DNA from 4 places in the Dickeya parazeae Ech586 genome. Region 2 is predicted to be linked to each of the others. Evidence: predicted binding sites of a transcription regulator. Region 2 holds the regulator's gene; each other region holds the start of a gene.
What was found. The regulator CRP, encoded in region 2, controls carbon source genes, mostly activating them, when cyclic AMP is high. The targets are predictions, from matches to a motif close to ATGTGANNNNNNTCACAT.
Positions count from the first base shown of each region.

Region 1: the regulator CRP is predicted to act here: its motif matches at 3,797-3,814, upstream of DD586_RS00305 (PTS mannitol transporter subunit IICBA).
Region 3: the regulator CRP is predicted to act here: its motif matches at 3,512-3,529, upstream of rhaS (HTH-type transcriptional activator RhaS).
Region 4: the regulator CRP is predicted to act here: its motif matches at 3,373-3,390, upstream of udp (uridine phosphorylase).

Region 1 is NC_013592.1:71,345-76,936, reverse strand. It holds gene DD586_RS00315 (MltR family transcriptional regulator) at 1-319, opposite strand, end outside; gene DD586_RS00310 (mannitol-1-phosphate 5-dehydrogenase) at 397-1,545, opposite strand; gene DD586_RS00305 (PTS mannitol transporter subunit IICBA) at 1,639-3,546, opposite strand; gene DD586_RS00300 (DUF3053 domain-containing protein) at 4,032-4,742, opposite strand; guanidine-I (ykkC/yxkD leader) riboswitch at 5,277-5,371, shown strand; gene DD586_RS00295 (putative urea ABC transporter substrate-binding protein) at 5,450-5,592, shown strand, end outside.
Region 2 is NC_013592.1:4,292,968-4,298,559, forward strand. It holds gene DD586_RS18735 (phosphoribulokinase) at 69-938, shown strand; gene DD586_RS18740 (OsmC family protein) at 1,028-1,435, opposite strand; gene crp (cAMP-activated global transcriptional regulator CRP) at 1,765-2,397, shown strand; gene argD (bifunctional acetylornithine/succinyldiaminopimelate transaminase) at 2,482-3,705, opposite strand; gene DD586_RS18755 (aminodeoxychorismate synthase component II) at 3,839-4,414, opposite strand; gene DD586_RS18760 (helix-turn-helix transcriptional regulator) at 4,587-4,850, opposite strand; gene DD586_RS18765 (helix-turn-helix domain-containing protein) at 4,963-5,229, shown strand; gene DD586_RS22320 (helicase RepA family protein) at 5,454-5,592, opposite strand, start outside.
Region 3 is NC_013592.1:519,260-524,851, forward strand. It holds gene rhaD (rhamnulose-1-phosphate aldolase) at 1-571, opposite strand, end outside; gene DD586_RS02370 (L-rhamnose isomerase) at 595-1,851, opposite strand; gene rhaB (rhamnulokinase) at 1,848-3,320, opposite strand; gene rhaS (HTH-type transcriptional activator RhaS) at 3,668-4,504, shown strand; gene rhaR (HTH-type transcriptional activator RhaR) at 4,550-5,404, shown strand; gene DD586_RS21140 (hypothetical protein) at 5,437-5,592, opposite strand, start outside.
Region 4 is NC_013592.1:197,266-202,857, forward strand. It holds gene metE (5-methyltetrahydropteroyltriglutamate--homocysteine S-methyltransferase) at 1-2,214, shown strand, start outside; gene DD586_RS00885 (dienelactone hydrolase family protein) at 2,376-3,203, opposite strand; gene udp (uridine phosphorylase) at 3,504-4,265, shown strand; gene DD586_RS00895 (tyrosine-protein phosphatase) at 4,561-5,343, shown strand; gene DD586_RS00900 (WYL domain-containing protein) at 5,512-5,592, shown strand, end outside.

The DNA of each region.
Region 1 (5,592 bases), 600 kb from region 2:
CCAGCCCGTAAATCAGCTTCAGCCGTACGGACAATTCACCCAACGGCCCGCTGCCGGATAACAAAGGTTCGACGGCGTACTTTACGGCATAGTCGTCCTTGCGGAATACCTGCAACATCAACAGGCTGACCGCTTCCGCCAATAACTCGACGGCCATCAGCATAAAACTTCTGACCGTTTTCGATGCATTCAGGGATTCCAGTACCCGGTTTTCAAATGCCTGCGTATCGTCCATCGTCGCTTCTCGTACATTAATTCTGCGCACAGTACTGCCCCTGCGCGGTGGAGCGGCTGACTCCACGGGAGCATGGCTTCTCATCGTCAACGCTCCCGTCCTATCCAACGCACTCGATTGAAAAGCAGGGACACAGCCTGACCTGTGCCGAGACGCGCCGATTACTGCATGGCGTTATACACACTCACCGCTTTTCCGACAACCTCGCTATCAGCATCCAGACCAGAAATCTGCGCCAGCGCAACCTGTGGCCCTTGTGTGGCTATCAACGTCGCCAGTTCCTGCGCCTGCGGATCCTGCTCGCTACGGTAATGCATCGCAGCAGCAATCCCCTGGATCAGGTTGTCATGGGGCAAGCCATATTCCAGCGTACCCAGCAACGGCTTGATCAGGCGATCACCGGCGCTGAGTTTACGCAGCGGCTGACGACCGACACGCTCGACTTCATCGTGCAACCACGGGTTTTCAAACCGGGTGAGAATTTTGCGGATATATGCCTGATGTTTCTCGGCATCAAAACCATAGCGACGAATCAATACCGCGCCGCTCTCTTCCATCGCCCCTTGCACCACACGGCGGATAGCCGGGTCCAGAATGGCGTCACGAATAGTGCCGTGCCCGGCGCGCTGGCCAAGGTAGGCGGTAATCGCGTGGCCGGTATTCAGGGTGAACAGCTTACGCTCAACAAAAGCCATCAGGTTATCGGTCAGTTCCATACCGGTTATCGCCGGCGGCTCACCGTTGAACTGGGTTTTATCCACGATCCATTCACTGAAGGTTTCCACCGTCACCGCCAGCGGGTTGGATTCGCCCGCATCGGCGGGAGGGACAATACGGTCTACCGCCGAATCCACAAAACCGACGTGCTGTGACACCCACGCCTGCGTCTCTTGCGGCAGTTGCGCCAGCACATGCTGTTTGAGCTGGCTGGTACCACGCACCATGTTCTCACAGGCGATGATATTCAGCGGCGCGGTATTGCCGTTTTCCTGACGCTTTATCAACCCCTGAGCAATGGTACCGGCAATCTTCGCCAGGATCTGCGGCCCCACCGCCGTTGTCACCAGATCGACCTCAGCAATCAGCGCGACCGCCTGCGTCCCACCGCTGTGTACCGCGCTAACCTGGCTGACCGTTTCCACACGCTGCTGTTCACCGACGATACGCACCGGATAACTACCGTACTGATTGATGGCATCCAGCAACGGCTGGTTCACATCCGCAAACGTCAGGCCAACGCCTGCATCCGCCAACAGCTTGCCGATAAAACCACGGCCAATGTTACCGGCCCCAAAATGTAATGCTTTCATCATGCATGACCTTACTACTGAGATTTAACAATCTGTGAAAGACTATCTGTGAAAGAAAGCGCCGCCCGAAGGCGGCACTTACTTTTTTATCTATCAGGCAGGGGACTTGCCACCGAGCAGGTCAAGGACATCCTGCACGCTCTGCGTTTGAGCCAGCCGTTCTATCACCGACTCGTCATCCAACGCACTGGTGAGGTTAGTGATAACCTGCACATGTTCGTTATTACGTGCGGCAATACCAATCACCAGACGGGCCACATCGTCTTCATCGTCGCCAAAACGCACCCCTTGCGGGTACTGGCAGAACACCACGCCAGTTTTCAGTACCCGGTCTTTGGCTTCAATCGTCCCGTGCGGTACGGCGATAGACTCACCCAAATACGTCGAGGTCAGTTTCTCACGTTCCAGCATCGCATCGACATACGCAGGCTCAACGTAACCCCCTTTTACCAGTTGTTCACCAGCAAACCGGATAGCCTGTTCTTTATCTGCCGCCTGCAGGTTCAGAAAGACGTTTTTCTCCGTCAGTTGAAACAGTGTCTGCGGGGCCGCCGCCTGCACAGCAGCAGGAGCCGCCTGAGCAGGCTTAACATTGCCCGCCTGCGCTGCCTGTAAACGAGCGACCAGGTCGCTGTACAGATGGCTATCGAGGAAGTTGGTCAGCGAAATATGCTGTGCCTGCGGTGCATGGCGCATGGCGCGCTCGGTCAGATCACGGTGTGTGATCACCAGATCCACATCATCCGGCAAGTTATTGATAGCGCAGTTGGTCACCGAAATAGCTTGCAAACCCGCATCCTGCACTTTCTTGCGCAGCACCCCGGCCCCCATTGCGCTGGAACCCATACCGGCGTCACAGGCGACGATGATTTTACGCACAGTGCCCAGATCGCCGCTCACACCGCCGACAGCCTGACCTTTGGACGCCGATTTCATCTCCTGCATGCGACGGGTCGCCTGCTCCAGTTCTTCATCATCCTTCACTTTGCTGCTTTTCAGCAGGATAGACGACACCACAAACGAGACCGCAAACGCGGCGGCGATCGCCGTAATATTGGCGAAGTACGCGCCTTTCGGCGTCATCGCCAGCACCGCCAGGATAGAACCCGGTGATGCCGGAGAAACCAGACCGCCGTTCAGCACGCCCAGCGTGAACACACCGGTCATCCCGCCGAGAATCACAGCGAGGATCAAACGCGGGTTCATCAGTACATACGGGAAGTAGATTTCATGGATCCCGCCGAGGAAGTGGATAATAGCCGCGCCCGGCGCAGACTGTTTGGCGTTGCCACGTCCAAACAGCATGTAGGCCACCAGCACGCCCATGCCCGGCCCTGGGTTGGCTTCAATCAGGAAGAAGATAGATTTCCCGGCTTCTGTCGCCTGCTGGATGCCCAGCGGCGAGAAGATACCGTGGTTAATTGCGTTATTCAGGAACAGGATCTTCGCCGGTTCAACGAAAATCGACGCCAGCGGCAACAGATTGTTTTGCACCATCAGGTGCACACCGGCAGCCAGAACGTGCGACAACGCCTCAACCAGCGGACCAATCGCCAGGAAAGACAGAATCGCCAGCAGCATGCCGATGATACCGGCGGAGAAGTTGTTAACCAGCATCTCAAAGCCGCTTTTGATTTTGCCGTCAACGGCAGCGTCAAAGTGTTTGATAGCCCAGCCGCCCAGCGGACCGGCAATCATGGCACCGAGGAACATGGGAATATCGGAACCAACCACCACACCCATGGTGGTAATCGCGCCGACCACGCCGCCACGCTCTCCCCCGACCAGGCGTCCGCCGGTAAAACCAATCAGCAGCGGCAGCAGGTAGGTGATCATCGGGCCGACCAGTTTGGCCAGCGTCGCGTTAGGGATCCATCCGGTAGGAATAAACAGTGCTGTGATAATCCCCCAGGCAATAAAGGCGCCGATATTCGGCATCACCATATTGCTCAGGAAACGGCCAAAATTCTGCACTTTGACCTTGGTATCTGGTGAGAGCATAGAGATACACCCCTTTGAAACGCGCGGCGGAAAGCGTGCGCGGTAATTATTGATTGTTAGACAGCGTGATGACTTCCGTCGGTATCATGAGGTCGTGTACCGCACTGTGTGCATACTGCTATTGCCGCTTACAGCGCTTCACCATGACGACCCGCGTGACGGTGAAAAATCGCAATAGCGTGGCCCCAAAAAACTCCGTTATCACAGCGGACTCTAGCACGTGGTTTTCAGACCGCAACTCACGACAAAAACGTGATCAAAATCACACACAACACCCGACAATCAGCCACAAATGAGTGACATAATTCACAAAAAAATAATAAAAATGGGGAAATGGTTAGAAAAAAAACAATTTGGCCGTGAAAAATAGTGATTTCAATCACAATTTTGCATATCGGTTTTGTATGGGAAATGTGATTTAAATCACAATAAATTTCAGCGTGGGCCGGCCTTTTCGCGAAAACCGGCCCATATCGCGAACCACCTTAGTGGGGCAGGAAATTCTGAGACTTGAGGGTGGTGAACAGTTTTTGCTGTTGGTTAGCAATGTCCGTCATCAGGCTGTTGTACTGATCCACCTGCTGCTGGGTGTGGAACTGTACGCCGTTGTTACCGAATACCACCTGGTTGCCCTGTGCCTGGAGATATTCCCCTACCTGCACAACGCTCTGCGCAAATGACGTGCTGGCTGGCACCACGGTCACCATCGCGTTGGCGGGCAAAGAAACCGCGCGGTTGTAGACCTTGTCATACACCGACTGCAATTCTTCCGTCTGTTTGAGCGCACGGCGGGCGTTATCCGCCAGTGTTTTGGCGTTCTGCACCTGCGGGCTTAGCATATTCAGGCCACCAAGCGTCTGACGCAGGTTATCGCGTTGCGTCATATAATCCTGCGGTACACGAATGTGGGATATCACATCCAGTACCGGTGTCAGGCTGCCCGCTAATGCCTGATCCAACTGCTGGTTGAAATCGGTCATCACAGCGTAATCCTGGGTAAAGCGCCCGAAGCTCTGTTTCTGCTGTTCGGTCAACGCTGGCAACTGACGCCCTTCCTGTTGTGAAATTCCCTGCAGGAAAGTGATGAACGCCTGACGAGCATCCTTATCCTTGTCGCCGCAGGCCGACAGTTGCAATGCCACAACCAACATAACCACTGGCAGCAGCCAGCGCGAACGGTAATCCGCCAACATCATTACTACTCCTGTTTATTTTCACTACCGTGACCCGGCAACCTTGTTGGCTCACCAACGAGCCGTCACCCGACAGTCATATCGCCCTAAGCGTAACCGAACCAGCCGCCGCATGGCACATGCCACGCCTGTTTTTTTCACCCAGCCGCCAGTTCAGCCGTTAAGAATCGCTATTCTACGCCGGAACAGCACCATGCCACCTGCAGAATTGTCTGTTCTGTTACCCAGGCACGCTCGCGCAACGGGCAATGTGCTTGCGTGATTGCACACAACTGGCTCCTTTCACGTCAACACCGTGCCATCTTGCACATAAACAGTGCAACCCGACAAGGCACACTGACCCTCATCGCTCCGTCCTCCCCTTACAGGCTTGTTATCTGGCCCGATGACATCACCCGTTAATAGCTTGAAAGATAATCAAAACATGGCTATTGCCCTTCGAGGGTGCGCTAATTGCCGCACAAGCTGGCAAGCATTTTGCTTTATATCATCGACAGCAGGAGCGATAGCGGGCAACCGGTGTCGCCAGACAATTTGGAAATGGGTGACTAGGGTTCCGGCTTTACTGCGCAGGTCCGAGAGTTACCGACCGCCCTCTGGCGGTTACACGGCGGGAAAAAAGCCCGGGAGGATACAGCGAGATGCATGCTCGCCGCCCTCCTGCTTTTTCTTTCTTTAATGATTGCGCCCAACGTCAGAGGAAATTCACCATGAAAACGATTCAACGATTACTACTTGTTTGCGCACTGGCACTGTGCAGCCTCGGCGTACAGGCCGCTGACAAACCCGCGTTTAAACTCTGCTGGTCTATTTATGCCGGCTGGATGCCTTGGGATTACGCCCAACAGCACGG
Region 2 (5,592 bases):
GGCATAGCCCTTACTCATCGAATGATGACTTCACCGAAGATTGCCCTACACATCGGAGGTTACACACCATGTCGCACCAGCACCCGATTATCGCGGTCACCGGCTCCAGCGGCGCGGGGACCACGACCACCAGCCTGGCGTTTCGCAAGATATTCCAGCAACTGAATCTGCGCGCCGCGCTGGTGGATGGCGACAGTTATCACCGCTATACCCGACCGGAAATGGATATGGCGATCCGCAAGGCACGGGATCTGGGGCGTCACATCAGCTATTTCGGGCCGGAAGCCAACGACTTCTGCCAACTGGAAAACACCTTTATCGAATACGGTCGTAGCGGCACCGGACAGACCCGCAAATACCTGCACACCTATGATGAAGCCATCCCCTACAATCAGGTGCCGGGGACTTTCACGCCCTGGGAGCCGATGCCAGAGCCGACCGACCTGCTGTTCTACGAGGGATTACACGGCGGCGTGGTCACCGCGCAGCATGATGTTGCCCGGCATGTCGACCTGCTGGTCGGTGTGGTGCCGATAGTCAACCTGGAATGGATTCAGAAGCTGGTACGCGACGTTAACGAACGCGGTCACTCCCGCGAGGCGGTGATGGATTCCGTCGTGCGCTCGATGGAAGACTACATCACCCATATTACCCCGCAGTTTTCCCGCACCCACATCAACTTCCAGCGGGTGCCGACGGTTGATACCTCTAACCCGTTCGCCGCCAAAGCCATTCCCTCGATGGACGAAAGTTTCGTGGTGATCCACTTTCAGGGTCTGGACCGCATTGATTACCCCTACCTGCTGGCCATGTTGCAGGGCTCGTTCATTTCCCACATCAATACGCTGGTGGTACCGGGTGGCAAAATGGGGCTGGCGATGGAGTTGATCATGATGCCGCTGGTGCAGCGGTTGATGGAAGGCAATAAAATCGACTGACACCGGCGATAAGAGCGATGATAAGCGCCGATAAACCGGCGCTTAACGACGCGGTGGCCAGGACAGCACACCACCGCGAGCAGAGGTGTTTAATCCAGCGCGATCACTTCATGGCTGTGGGTGATGTTCACGGCTTTTCCCAGCATCAACGCCACAGAGCAGTATTTTTCGGCTGACAGCGACACCGCGCGCTCCACGGCTTTATCGCCCAAGCCCTTGCCGGTGACGATAAAATGCAGGTTGATGGCGGTGAACAGGCGCGGTGCCTCCTCACGGCGTTCAGACGTCAGGCGGACTTCACAATCCACCACGTCATGACGGCCTTTTTGCAGGATAGACACCACATCGATGGCGCTGCATCCGCCTGCGGCCATCAGTACCATTTCCATCGGGCTGGGCGCTTTATCGCCTGCGTTGCCATCCATCAGCAGTTGATGTCCGGAAGCGGATTCACCAAGAAACGTTAACCCTTCAACCCATTTCACCCGCGCCTGCATAATTTTGTCCTCAATCAATTATTTTTGAAATTTTACATCGCTTATGTACAAAAAAGCCTGATAATCAGAGCTTAATCATGCTGAAGCGAGACAACACAAGACACTACACTCAACCTGTGTTACAAACAAAAGCGTAAACCGGCATGTGTTGTTGAGCCGATGCCTGACCCACCACCGGCTTACTGGCGTCATCTGATAGACAGCCTCAGTATATTCCCTGACGTCATTCCGCCAGGACGGAATTGAATTATAACTATGTTATCACGCCGTACAGGGAACTCTGAGCCCTGTGATTTGCGCAGTGAATTAACAACAGAGGATAACAGCGAATGGTTCTCGGCAAACCGCAAACAGACCCGACTCTCGAATGGTTCCTTTCTCATTGCCACATTCACAAGTACCCATCGAAGAGCACCCTAATCCACCAGGGTGAAAAAGCAGAGACGCTTTACTACATCGTGAAAGGCTCGGTTGCCGTGCTGATCAAGGATGAAGAAGGCAAGGAAATGATTCTGTCTTATCTGAATCAGGGCGATTTTATTGGCGAACTTGGCTTGTTTGAAGACGGGCAGGAACGCAGTGCGTGGGTCCGGGCGAAAACAGCCTGTGAAGTTGCTGAAATCTCCTATAAAAAATTCCGCCAGCTCATCCAGGTCAACCCGGACATTCTGATGCGCTTGTCCTCACAGATGGCACGTCGTCTGCAGGTGACCTCGCAAAAAGTCGGCAACCTGGCGTTCCTCGACGTGACGGGCCGCATCGCGCAAACCCTGCTTAATCTGGCCAAACAGCCGGACGCCATGACCCACCCGGATGGTATGCAGATCAAGATCACCCGTCAGGAAATCGGCCAGATCGTCGGCTGTTCCCGCGAAACTGTCGGCCGCATTCTGAAAATGCTGGAAGACCAGAACCTGATCTCCGCCCACGGTAAAACCATCGTGGTATATGGTACTCGCTGATTTATCATCAGCTAGCTTGTAGACGTGAAAAGAGCGTGCCACATGGCACGCTCTTTTCACTTCAGCTAAAGGCGGCAACCGCGATTACGCGCCCTTCACTACCTGCGCCACGGCTTTTTCAAACAGTGCCATCCCCTGGTCGATCTCTTCCGGGGTGATCACCAGCGACGGCACAAAACGGATCACATCCGGCCCTGCCACCAAAATCATCAACCCCAGATCTGCCGATGCCGCCAGAAAATCACGGGCGCGGCCATGCCAGGCCGGTTTTAGCTGTGCGCCCAGCAGCAGGCCCATGCCACGGATTTCATCAAAAATACCGTACTGGGCGTTGATGCGCTCAAGCGCAGACACAAAACGCGCATGGCGATCGACCACGCCGGACAGCACTTCCGGTGTATTGATCACATCCAGCGCCGCTTCCGCCACCGCGCAAGCCAGCGGGTTGCCGCCATAGGTGGTGCCGTGTGTCCCAACCGCCATCACCGACGCAATCTCTTCCGTGGTCAGCATGGCGCTGATCGGGAAACCGCCGCCCAGCGCTTTCGCGGTGGTCAGAATATCCGGCGTGATGCCGTAGTGCATATAAGAGAACAGCTTACCGCTGCGGCCCATACCACACTGTACTTCATCAAACACCAGCAGCGCCTGATACTGATCGCACAGCTCACGCACCCCCTTGAGGAACGCCGGTGTCGCTGGCGTAATACCGCCTTCGCCCTGAATCGGCTCCAACACCACGGCACAGGTGTGGTCATCCATTACTGCTTTGACCGCGTCCAAGTCGTTGAACGGCACGTGCACGATATCCGCCGGTTTCGGGCCGAAGCCATCGGCATATTTCGGCTGACCACCGACCGACACGGTAAACAAGGTGCGACCATGAAACGACTGGTAAAACGAGATTATCTTGGTTTTGTACGGGCTATGACGGGTAATGGCGTAATGCCGTGCCAGTTTGAACGCCGCTTCATTGGCTTCTGCACCGGAGTTGGCGAAAAACACACGATCGGCAAACGTGGCGTTGATCAGTTTGGTCGCCAGACGCAGCGCCGGTTCGTTGGTGAATACGTTGCTGGTGTGCCACAGGGTTTCACCCTGCTCTTTCAACGCCGCCACCAACGCCGGATGGCAATGTCCCAGCGCCGTTACCGCGATGCCGCCGGAGAAATCGATATATTCTTTGCCCTGCTGATCCCAGACACGGCTCCCTTTGCCTTTTACCGGCACAAACTGCGCGGGTGCATAAACCGGAAGAATTACCTTATCGTAAGTATCCCGTGTTACTGCTGCTTTCTCTGTCGCCATTTGCTGCCCCGTTGTCATATCCCGTAGTGTGGAGTGAAGATTTTAAGTGAAAATATAATCAATAAATATGCATAAAAAATCAAAAATAGGCAATCGCTAATCCGATACACCCGTCCTGACCTGCGCTATCCGACTATAAATCAAGGAAATTTTTCAATAGCTGATGCCCTTGCTGGCTGAGGATGCTTTCTGGATGAAACTGCACACCTTCCAGCGGCAACGAGCGATGACGTATCCCCATGATCTCGTCGATATCACCGTCAAACTCAGTCCATGCAGTGACCTCAAAACAGTCAGGCAGCGTATTTTTTTCCAACACCAGCGAATGGTAACGCGTGACAGTGAGCGGGTTTGCCAGCCCGGCGAACACACCGCGCCCGGTATGCCGTACCGGCGAGGTTTTGCCGTGCATCACCTGACGGGCGCGCACCACCTGAGCGCCAAATACCTGTCCCAGCGCCTGATGCCCCAGGCATACCCCCAGAATCGGCAGTTGACCGGCAAAATGGCGAATCGCCGCCAGCGAGATCCCTGCGTCATCCGGTGTACAGGGGCCGGGAGAAATCACCAGTCGTTGCGGCGATAACCGCTCAATGTCTGCCAGCGTCAGCGCATCATTACGCCTGACCAGCACCTCTGAACCCAGTTCGCAAAAATACTGGTACAGGTTGTAGGTAAAGGAGTCGTAGTTGTCGATAAGTAGCAGCATATAATATTTAAATTACTGATATGTAATAAGTAAACTACGGAAATCACTCTGCGATACCCACAAAAATACCCGCAATTTTTCTTATTTGGCGAAAAATCTGCAATAGCAGGATAGCGTCTGGCACCGCACCCGCCCCCTTTTTGGGGAGGGGGCGGGCGCTCCGTGGCACTATCTATGAAGATGGATTTTCCTTCGTGTCGTAAAACGACAGGATCATTTCTGCCAAATCATCTTCTACCGTATAAAAATAACAGGCAGGAACATGCAGCACAGCAGCCAGTCGGCGCGCCAGCTCAAAATCTGGCGTGTGAATCCCACGCTCATATTGATTCATGCGAGCGCTGGCTGTCGCTTCGTCTATCCCGGCAAGAATGCCTAAGCGCTCCTGAGATAATCCCGCCATGAGCCGGGCCGCCTTTAAACGATGAGGTAACATGAGAATCCCGCATTGTGACGTGATTGAGGTGATTCTCAGTGGTGTGCATTGAAAATATACTAAGCAATACTTAGTATTGATCCATGCTTACCAGATAAGGCGTAAAGATTATATGAAGCAAGGGAACGACTGGCATCAGGCGGATATCATCGCCGGCTTGCGCAAGAAAGGCACCACGCTGGCCGCGCTATCCCGTTCTGCGGGACTCAGTTCTTCCACACTGGCGAATGTGCTGGTACGTCCCTGGCCGAAGGGGGAATGGCTGGTTGCCACCGCGCTGGACAAACATCCCGCTGAAATCTGGCCCAGCCGCTATTTTGATGAAACGGGTACATTGATTGACAGAAAACGCCGTATCAGGCAGGAAAGGGGTAAATAGCGTTCATGCTGGTAAAGCGGTTTTCTGTGCTGACTCCCCCACCTTTCCCCCACCTTACCGCGTAATACGCTTCCCCCACCGGATGACGGCAGAAAAACAATAAATCATTGATATACAGTAAGTTAATTATTCTCCCCCCACTTAGGGTATATAGGCATCCGGGAAGTGGGGGAAGTCGCCAGATACCATAGCCTGATACCCTGTTTCCCCCACATTTCCCCCGTTTATTCCCCCACGTTACCGCGTTTTGATAATGGCACGATGTTTTCACCATCCAGCGCGATCAGGTCATCCTTGACGAGTTTATCCAGCCAGCGGGTAAACTTTTTGGAGACATCAAACCCCATCGCCCGCATATCGTCG
Region 3 (5,592 bases), 1.0 Mb from region 2:
CCGTCCCCGGCACCATCCACGAGACAATGCCGATACCGTCTGGAAACACCACCAGACATTCGGTACTGCCTTCCCACAGCTCACGGGTGAAGATGGCACTGTTCAGTTCCAGCACATAGCTCAGCGCGATCAGGTTGGTGGCGTGGCAATGCATGATCACCCGATCCCGCCCGCCGCTGACCTTCATACGCACGATGTGCGACTGGAAATGGGCCGCCAGCTCCGACGTTGGCAGGCCACCGTTAGTCAGCCCCCAGAAAATACGATAACCGCGACCGTCGCCATCCACCTGCAACAGCACCAGATTGTCCGCCGGGTCCAGTTGCACATTGCGAAAGAACTTGCCGGATCCGGTGACGATAAACCAACAGCCTGACAGTTCCGGCATGGGCTGAGACAACGCTTCATGGCGTGGTTGTGGATAGAAATCGCTTTCAAATGGCGTCACGTCATCGGTGGTCAGGCGCAGGCTGATGTTACCGCCGTTACGCTCATCCCAGCCTTTGAGCCACATATCGCCGGTGGCTTTGATCATTCCCTGTACAAACCAGGAGGAGAGAATTGATTGCATGGTGAATCCTTAACGTTGACAGATTAACGCTGACAGAGAACGGTGTTTTCGTAGTGACGTACCGATTGCAGCCAGTCGCTGCCGGGCATGACGTCATGCTGCTGGCAGTAGTGCTCCCACACTGCCTGCCACGGCAGCGATTTCTGTTCTTCCAGCAGTGCCAGACGGGCGGTGTAGTCGCCGTTTTGTTCCAGCGTGCGCAGGGTGTCAGTGGGTTCCAGCAACGCGCGCAGCAAGGCTTTTTTCATGTTGCGGGTGCCGATAACCCAGGCGGCGATGCGGTTGATGGAGGCGTCGAAGAAATCCAGCCCGATATGTACCCGGTTAAACAGGTTATGGCGCACGATTTCATGGGCGATGGCCTGGGTTTCGTCATCCAGCAGCACCACGTGGTCGCTGTCCCAACGTACCGGGCGGCTGACGTGCAGCAGCAGGCGCGGCACGAACAGGCTGGCGCTGGAGATCTTGTCGGAAATCACTTCAGTGGGGTGGAAGTGCCCGGCGTCCAGACAAAGTGCTGTCTGGCGACTGGTGGCGTACCCCATGTAAAACTCGCCGGAGCCGACGGTAAAACTTTCCGCCCCTAACCCGAACAGCTTGCTCTCTACGGCATCGATATGGTGGGCCGGATCCAGTTTTTCCGCGATCACTTCATCCAGTGATGCCAGCAGCCGCTGACGGAACGCCAGCCTGTCTACCGTCAGGTCTTTCATGCCGTCTGGGATCCAGATATTCATGACCGAGGCCGTCCCCAGTTCGCGGCCGAACCAGGCGGAAATGCGGCGACTGGCCTGACAGTGTTCTATCCAGAAGCGACGTATCTTTTCGTCCGGGTGTGACAGGGTAAAGCCGTCGCTGCTAAAGGGGTGTGAAAAACAGGTTGGGTTAAAATCCAGCCCCAGATGCTGTTCTTTGGCCCACGCGACCCAGTTGCTGAAATGCTGTGGTTCGATGGCATTACGCGCCACTGGCGTCTCCGATTCCAGATAGATCGCATGCAGATTAAGGCGTTTCGGGCCGGGAATGTGGCGAAAGGCTTGCTCCAGGTCGGCGCGTAATTCGCTGGCGTCGCGTGCCTTGCCGGGGTAGTTACCGGTTGCCTGAATACCGCCGGTCAACGCTCCGCCGTTGTGTTCGAAGCCGGTGACGTCATCGCCCTGCCAGCAGTGGATGGAAACCGGAATCTGATCGAGCTGGCGCAGTGCGGCATCCACATCGATATTCAGGCGGGCGTAACGTTCCTGGGCCAGACGCCAGGCTGTTTCTAGTGCGGTATTCATACGGTGAGCTCCTCATTAATCTGACACAGCGCCTGAAAACGACGCCAGTGATCAGCCAAATCACTATCCTGTCGGGGGATAAACGGTTGTAGCGGGATGTTGTCGGTGAGAAGACGACGAAACGCCTCCAGGTTTGCCACGTCGCCCTGGGCTATCAACTGACAGCCGATATTGCCGAGGGTAGAAGCCTCGACCGGACCGGCCAGCACCGGCACCTGACAGACATCCGCGCACAGTTGGTTGAGCAGGTGGTTGCGGCTACCGCCACCAACGACATGCAAATGGCGTAATGGCGTACCGCGCAGTGCACCGAGTGTCAGCAGGCCCTGACGGTAGGACAACGCCAGGCTATCCAGAATGCAGCGCACCAGCGCCACCGTGCCGACAGGTTGTGGCTGGTCGTGTTCACGGCAGAGCTCACGCAGGGCATCGCTCATGGAAGGCGGGTTAATCAGCCGTTCGTCGTTTGGGTTTATCAGGCTGACAAAACCCGGTTGTGCTGCCGCCGCATCAAGCAAGGCGGGCAGGTCGGTGACCTGTTGTTCCTGACATACCCGTTGTAATAGCCAGAGCCCCATAATATTTTTCAGTACCCGATAACGGCCGCCGACACCCCCTTCATTAGTGAGGTTCGCGGCCAGCGCCGCCGGGCCGGTCAGCGGTGTATGGTTTTCAATACCGATCAGTGACCAGGTGCCGGAGCTGAGATAAGCACTGTCTGCATCGGTCAGCGGGGTGGCGACGACCGCGCTGGCGGTATCGTGGGTCGCCACGCTCACGACCGGTACCGCGCGGCCGCTGGGCGCGACCCACTCCCCAAGCGTCTGGCCCGGTTGATGCGGGGTGGCAAGCCAGTTGGGCGGTATGCCCAGATAATCCAGCAGACCGTGGTCCCAGTCACCGCTGTGTAGATTCAGTAACTGTGTGGTGCTGGCGTTGGTGTATTCGCAGGCCATCTGGCCGGTTAACCGGTAGTGAAAATAGTCTGGGATCATCAGCAGATGCGCCACCTGGCCCCAGATGTCCGGCTCCTGCTGGCGCAGCGCCCGCAGTTGGTAGAGGGTATTGAACGGCAAAAACTGAATACCAGTCTGGCGGTAGAGGCGCTCACGGCCCAGTTCGGCGGTGACCTGCGCCATCTGGCCGTCAGTACGATGGTCACGGTAAGAGTAGCTCAGGCCCAGCCGGTTCCCTTGCTTATCCAGCGCGACCATATCCACCCCCCAACTGTCGATACCGATGCTGACCGGGTGAATGCCGCGGGCGTCGATGGTTTCAAGCCCGTGTCTAATCTGGCGTTCCAGTTCGTCCAGATCCCACAGGTGATGCCCCTGCGAGTAATGCAGTTGGTTGCTAAAACGGTGAATTTCCTCCAGCGTTAACCGGCGGGTTTCGGTCTCCAGCGATGCCAGCATGACCCGTCCGCTGGAAGCACCAAGATCGACTGCCACATAATGCCTGACCGCCATTGCCGTTCTCTCCGTTATCGATAAGGTGTGGGTGACTGTGTTTGGCAGTGTAGGAAAGTTGCGGCGGCGGCACCTTTGGGTGAGTGCCACCTGAAAAATGGGGATGGCAAAATGGCAAAGTTGGCTGTGAAGCGGTTCACGATTTGCGGTGATAGTCGGCGAGTGACCCGCGTTGGACGAACGATAAGCGCCTGTGATCCTGACCACATTTCAGTGATTTAACGGCTGAATCTTGAAAAAATGACCTCGCGAGGGCCATGTCGCGGCGCTATTTTAAGGCGCAGGGGCCGCCCTTCTGACTACTCTATCTGACAGGTGAATGAGTCAGGTGGAAGGGGGAAGACGACATGACACAACTTCATGGCGAGGAGTTTTTTGTTTCACCCGCGGCGACAGTAGCCGTAGAACCCCGGATGCCGCAGCACGCCTTTCCCGAGCACTATCACGACTTTTGGGAGATAGTGCTGGTCGAGCAAGGTGCAGGTGTGCACGTGTTCAACGATCAACCCTTCGCGCTCTGTAGCGGGGCGGTGTTTTTCGTGCGCGACAATGATCGCCATCTGTTTGAGCAGGTGGAGGAACTGCACCTGACCAATGTGCTGTATCGCTCGCCGCGTGGGTTCCGCTTTCTGTCGGACATCGCGCCGTTTCTGCCGTATGGCGCTAATGGCGAGTGGCTGGGACAATGGCAACTGAATGCCGGGACGCAGCAGCAGGTCAAGCAGTTGATTTTGCAGCTGGCGGCGCTGGCGCGCCATGAACGACCGGAAGATATTGCGACCAGTGAAAGCCTGTTCCTGCAAATTCTGGTGCTGTTGCGGCAAAAGAGCTTTCAGACGCAGGGGGACGGCAGTGAGCGGCTGGGAATTCAGGCGTTGCTGGGCTGGTTGCAGCATAACTTCTGTGAAGAGGTGGACTGGGACACGCTGGCGGACCGTTTTTCGCTGTCGTTGCGTACGCTGCACCGACAGGTTAAACAGCGCACTGGCATGACGCCGCAGCGTTACCTGAACCGGTTGCGTCTGCTGGAAGCGCGGCGTCGGTTGCAGCACAGTGATGACTCGATTACCACCATCGCCCATGATTGTGGCTTCAGTGACAGTAATCACTTCTCCACCCAGTTCCGCAAAGCCTTTTCGCTGGCCCCGAAAGCGTTGCGCCATCAGGCGCTGTGTGAGGACTAAGAGCCCTAATGGGATAGGGCTCTAACGTGACAGGGGCGACAGGCTGTGCCATCCCGCGGGTTAAAGCTACGAACGGAAGATTACTTTCTTACCGATAAAAATACGGTCACGGTGGCGGAGCGCAGCCCGCAGCCGGCGTTTCCGTTGCATCACCACGACTTTGACGAGCTGGTGATTGTCTGGCGCGGCAATGGCCTGCATCTGTGGAATGACGTGCCTTATCGCATCACCTGCGGCGATCTGTTTTATGTCTCCGCCCGCGATCGTCACAGTTATGAATCGGTGCACGATCTGGAGCTGGACAATATTCTCTATATCCGCGAGCGCCTGACGCTGCCTGCCGACTGGCCAAATTTGTTGCCCGGTGGTGAGGTCTCGCAGCAGCAACGTTACTGGCGGCTGGCGACCCAGAGCATGGATATCCTGCGCGACAAAGTGGAAAACCTGGCGCAGGAGTGCATGAAATCGGACCCGCTGTCGTTACAGCTTAGTGAAGTACTGCTGTTGCAGATTGCACTACTGGCGATGCGGTATCGTTACGCACCGGAAAGCACTCAACTGGCGGATGCCCAGCAACTGGATTTGCTGATGAATGCGCTGCGCGCCAGCATTGCCCGACCGTTTCGGCTGGAGGATTTCTGCCAGTTGCACGGCATCAGCATGCGTAGCCTGCGTAGTCGCTTCAAACAGCAGACCGGTATGAGCGTGGCGCAATACCTGCGCCAGTTGCGGCTCTGTCGGGCGATGGAATTGCTGCGCCACAACCGGCAAACCATCAGCGAGGTGGCGGCTGAATGCGGTTTTGACGACAGCAATTATTTTTCCGTGGTATTCCATCAGGCGTTTGGCGTCACCCCCAGCGGTTACCGGCAGCGTTTTCAGTCTGGCGCTAAAGTGTGAGCCGGTGGCGACAATCATTATTTCGAGGAAGGTTACCGTGTTGAACGTGAAGTGCGGTAATAGCGCCAGAGCTTTATGATGAGTGAATAGGCAATAATGGTAGTAATGATCTCAAGCACCAGCATTGCTGAAATGTAGAGATCCTCAGGATCACGAACCCCAAAGGCATCAGATAGCGTAAAGAGCAG
Region 4 (5,592 bases), 720 kb from region 2:
CTGAAAAAAGCACAGGAAAGCTATTGGGCAGGGAACAGCACGCAGGAAGAACTGCTGAATGTGGGCCGTGAGTTGCGTGCCCGTCACTGGCAACAGCAAAAAGACGCTGGCGTTGAACTGCTGCCGGTGGGCGATTTTGCCTGGTATGACCATGTGCTGACCACCAGCCTGTTGCTGGGGAACGTACCGGCCCGTCACCAGAATGCGGATGGCTCCGTGAATCTGGATACCCTGTTCCGCATCGGCCGTGGCCGAGCCCCGACCGGTAATCCGGCGGCGGCGGCCGAAATGACCAAATGGTTTAACACCAACTACCACTACATGGTGCCGGAATTTACCCAAGGCCAGCAGTTCAAACTGACCTGGACCCAACTGCTGGATGAAGTCGATGAGGCATTAGCGTTGGGCCACAAGGTAAAGCCAGTGCTGCTGGGCCCGGTAACCTACCTGTGGCTGGGGAAAGTTAAAGGGGAAGCCTTCGATCGTCTGGAGCTGTTGAGCGCGGTATTGCCGGTGTACCAGCAGGTACTGGCTGAGCTGGCTAAACGCGACATCGAATGGGTGCAGATTGATGAGCCGGTATTGGCGTTGGAACTGGATGCTGAATGGAAAGCGGCATGTAAACCGGCTTACGATGCGCTGCAAGGTCAGGCGAAGTTACTGCTGACCACTTATTTTGACAGCATCGGCCAGAATTTGGACGTGATCAAGGCGTTGCCGGTGCAGGGGCTGCATGTCGACCTGGTTCACGGCAAAGACGACGCCGCCGCGCTCAATGCACAGTTGCCTGCCGACTGGGTGTTGTCGCTGGGGGTCATCAACGGTCGTAATGTGTGGCGTGCCGATCTGGCGAGCTGGTTCGAGCGTCTGCAACCGTTGCTGGGCAAGCGTACATTGTGGCTGGGTAGTTCCTGCTCTTTGTTGCATAGTCCGATTGATCTCAGCGTTGAAACTCGTCTGGACGAGGAAGTGAAGAGCTGGTTCGCTTTTGCGATTCAGAAGTGTCAGGAGCTGGCGTTGCTGACCAGGGCGCTCAATAGCGGCAATGGCGATGAGCTGGTGGCATATAGCGCACCGATCCGCGCCCGTCAGACGTCGACCCGTGTGAATAACCCGGAAGTGGCGAAGCGTCTGGCCGCGATCACGGCACAGGACAGCCAGCGTCAGAACCCGTATCCGGTTCGTGCACAAGCGCAGCGTGCGCGTTTCCAGCTACCAGACTGGCCGACCACCACCATCGGTTCGTTCCCGCAAACCACCGAAATCCGTGGCCTGCGTCTGGATTTCAAACAGGGCCGTCTGGATAGTCAGAACTACCGCATCGGTATTGCCGAGCACATCAAACAGGCGATTGTGGAACAAGAACGTCTGGAACTGGACGTACTGGTGCACGGTGAAGCCGAACGTAACGACATGGTGGAGTACTTCGGCGAGCATCTGGATGGCTTCGTGTTCACCCAGAACGGCTGGGTGCAAAGTTACGGTTCCCGTTGCGTTAAACCGCCGGTGGTGATTGGCGACATCAGCCGTCCTGAGCCGATCACGGTTGAGTGGGCGAAGTACGCTCAGTCGCTGACCAGCAAGCCGGTAAAAGGCATGCTGACTGGTCCGGTTACGATTCTGTGCTGGTCCTTCCCGCGTGAAGACGTCAGTCGTGAAACTATTGCTAAGCAGATTGCGCTGGCGCTGCGCGACGAGGTGGCGGATCTGGAACAGGCCGGTATCGGCATCATCCAGATTGATGAACCGGCGCTGCGTGAAGGGCTGCCGCTACACCGCTCCGACTGGGCGGCGTATCTGGAATGGGCTGTTGATGCGTTCCGCCTGAATGCCGCGGTCGCGAAGGACGATACTCAGATTCACACCCACATGTGCTACTGCGAATTCAACGACATTATGGATTCCATCGCGGCACTGGATGCGGACGTGATCACCATCGAAACTTCACGTTCTGATATGGAACTGCTGGAATCGTTCGAAGAGTTCGAGTACCCGAATGAAATCGGCCCAGGTGTGTACGACATTCACTCGCCGAACGTGCCGAGCGTCGAATGGATTGAAGCGTTGCTGCGTAAAGCGGCTCAGCGTATTCCGGCAGAACGCCTGTGGGTGAACCCGGACTGCGGCCTGAAAACGCGTGGCTGGCCGGAAACCCGTCAGTCACTGGCGAACATGGTGCAGGCAGCCAAGCGCCTGCGCGAAACAGCGGAATAAGTCAGCCGAAAACGGTGATGGGGAATGGCGCAAAAGATGACAGGACGCGCGTGAACGACAGGACGTGACGCTTAGGGCTGAGGCGTTGCGCATCACCGCCTGAAATAACAAGGGAGACGACAGTGTCTCCCTTATTTTTTCTTTTCGCTTTATCGGTGGAATTACACCACGCCGTAGCGGGCAAACCACGCCAGCATACGTTGCCAGCCGTCTTTGGCGGAGGCTTCATGGTATGTCGCACGGTAGTCGGCATGGAAGGCGTGATCGGCATCGGGATAAACCACGATTTCTGCATCCGCATTGACTGCCCGTAGTGCCTGACGCATGGTTTCCACCTGTGTCAGCGGGATGCTTTTATCCTGTCCGCCGTATAGCCCAAGCACCGGGGCATTCAGATCTTTGGCGACATCTACCGGATGTTGGGGCGAGGTCAGTGTTTTTTCGGCCACCAGCTTGCCGTACCAGGCAACCGCGGCTTTTAACTGCGGATTGTGTGCGGCGTACAACCAACTGATGCGTCCACCCCAGCAGAAACCGGTAATCGCCAGACGTTTAGCATCGCCACCCTGGCGTACCGCCCAGTGTGCGGTATGGTCAAGGTCAGATAAGACCTGATTGTCTGGCACCTTGCTGACCAGTTCACTCAGTAATGTAGGGATATCGCTGTATTGCTGCGGGTCGCCCTGCCGGAAATAGAGTTCCGGTGCGATGGCCAGATAGCCCTGTTTAGCCAGCCGCCGACAGACATCACGAATATGCTCATGTACACCGAAGATTTCCTGCACGACCAGTACAATCGGTAATGGGCCGTCGGTGTGTTCGGGTTTGGCAAGATAAGCCGGCAGATTATCACCCTGTGAAGGTATCGTGGTTTCACCGGCCACCAGCCCGACGGCATCGGTGGTAATGGCAGAAGAAGCCAGCGGCATGACAGCTGGCGAAAATGCCCGTGTGGTCTCTCTGAGTGTCAGTAGCTCATCGGTTTTCATTGCCTTTCCTTTATCAAGACTGGAATCTGCCAGCGGGACATGTCGCACCCGCGTTAAGCAAGTGTAGGAACTTTGTAGTGTATTGCGAATTTCGGCAACCAGATAGGGCAATCGGTGCCACACGCTGTGCCACATTGTGTGGCGCAATAGCGGATGATTACAGTCTAAAGTGTGATTAAAATCACGTTATTAATGTAAATAGATGTTCGTTACTTTCCAATGAGCGACGTGCTTCACTTAACGGTGAGAATCTGTGCGCTAAGATGGTGCTGTACCTGACAGCTTGCCTGGGAGGCGTTTATGTCCGATGTATTTCATCTCGGTTTAACAAAACAAGATTTGCAAGGAGCCTCGCTGGCGATAGTGCCCGGCGACCCGGCTCGCGTGGAAAAGATTGCCCGCTTGATGGAGAACCCGGTCTTTCTGGCGTCGCACCGGGAGTTCACTTCCTGGCGTGCGGAACTGGCGGGCAAACCGGTGATTGTCTGCTCCACCGGTATTGGCGGCCCCTCTACCTCGATTGCGGTAGAAGAACTGGCGCAACTGGGTGTGCGTACCTTCCTGCGTGTCGGCACGACCGGCGCTATCCAGCCGCATATCGCTGTGGGCGATGTGCTGGTCACTACCGCCGCGGTACGTCTGGACGGTGCCAGCCTGCACTTTGCACCGCTGGAGTTCCCGGCAGCGGCGGATTTTGCCTGTACCTGCGCACTAGCGGAATCGGCGCGTGAAGCAGGGGCGACGCTGCATGTCGGTATTACTGCTTCTTCAGATACCTTCTATCCGGGTCAGGAACGTTACGATACCTATTCCGGTCGGGTCGTGCGGCGTTTTCAGGGGTCTATGGCGGAATGGCAGAGCATGGGCGTGCTGAACTATGAAATGGAGTCCGCTACGCTGCTGACGATGTGTGCCAGTCAGGGGCTGCGTGCCGGTATGGTCGCGGGCGTAATAGTCAACCGCACCCAGCAGGAAATTCCTGATACCGCTACGATGCAAAAAGCGGAACACGCGTCCGTCAATGTGGTGTTGTCGGCGGCTCGCAAATTGCTGAGCGCCTGAGTGTTGTAATGCCACCAAGCGTTGTAATGTCATCAAGAGTTGTGATGCTATCGCTGGGTCGCTAGCCCGGCAGGGCGGTACGAGCATGTTCGTACCGCCTTTTGTTTTTCTGCACACCGACCCCACGAGCTGTTCATCGGTTTGTCGGCCTTCATGCTAATTTAATTGTCAGGCCGGATAATACCCGTCAGTAGCCATCGTTCGGCGATGGTTTAACCGTAATCATTCAGCACAGATAACGGATCCTTGATAGCTAACCCTTGATAACTCATTTTTGATAACGACAGGGAAAGGTATGACTTCATCCTCATTGTTACATCCCTCGTTGCTGCCGCTTGATGGCGGCGTCAATTTTCGTGATTTGGGCGGTATCCGCGTGGCGGATGGGCGGCAGATCCGGCGTGGCAAGCTGTTTCGTTCTGGAGCGCTGGATATGCTGAGCGAGCGTGACATCGACCATCTCGCCAGCGTGCCGGTGGCCCATGTGGTGGATTATCGTGATCAGGACGAAGCAGCGTTGCGGCCCGATCGTCTGTGGTCTGGCGCGCGTTACCATCCGGTACCGGCTAATCCGCTGCGTCATGAGGTCACCGCCAGTCTGGAAACGCTAGGCTCGGAAAAACTCGAGGCATTCGACTCCCGTGCGTTCATGATGGAGCTGTATCGCCGTTTACCGTTTGGCAATCCGGCGTATCAGCATCTGGTGGCGTTGTTGCGCCAGCCGGATGACGGTGCGTTAGTGCAACATTGTGCGGTAGGCAAAGATCGTACCGGTATCGGTTCGGCGCTGGTGCTGTTCGCTCTGGGGGCGGATGAGCAAACGGTGATGGAAGATTATCTGGTCACCGAATCCACGCTGATTCCGTTTCGCCGCCAGTTGTTGGAAGACCTGGCGTCCAGCCTGAGTGAGAAAGCGCTAAAGCGGTTTGATTTCGTCCTTTCCGCCCGCGAAGAATTTCTGGTGACGGCGCTGCACACCATCCGTGAGAAGCATGGGTCGGTGGATAACTGGCTGGCGCAGGATTACGGTCTGGATGCCTCATCGCGTGATGCGCTGCGGGATAAATATCTGGCGTAGTATTTTATTGATACAGGTGGTTTGCTTATTAAAAATATAAATTACTATGAAATAGTGATTGTTGTTTATTATTTTCTATAACTATTTATTTAATTTTATCGTATTAATAAAATGCGCCTGTTGAATTGAATATTCAGCAGGCGTATTTTTATTTTTAAAAGGTGAATCATGTTAGAGTTAATAATAGATGCTATAAATAAAAGGAAAGAGATAATATTTACCTATAGTGGACTGAATCGAACTGCTCAA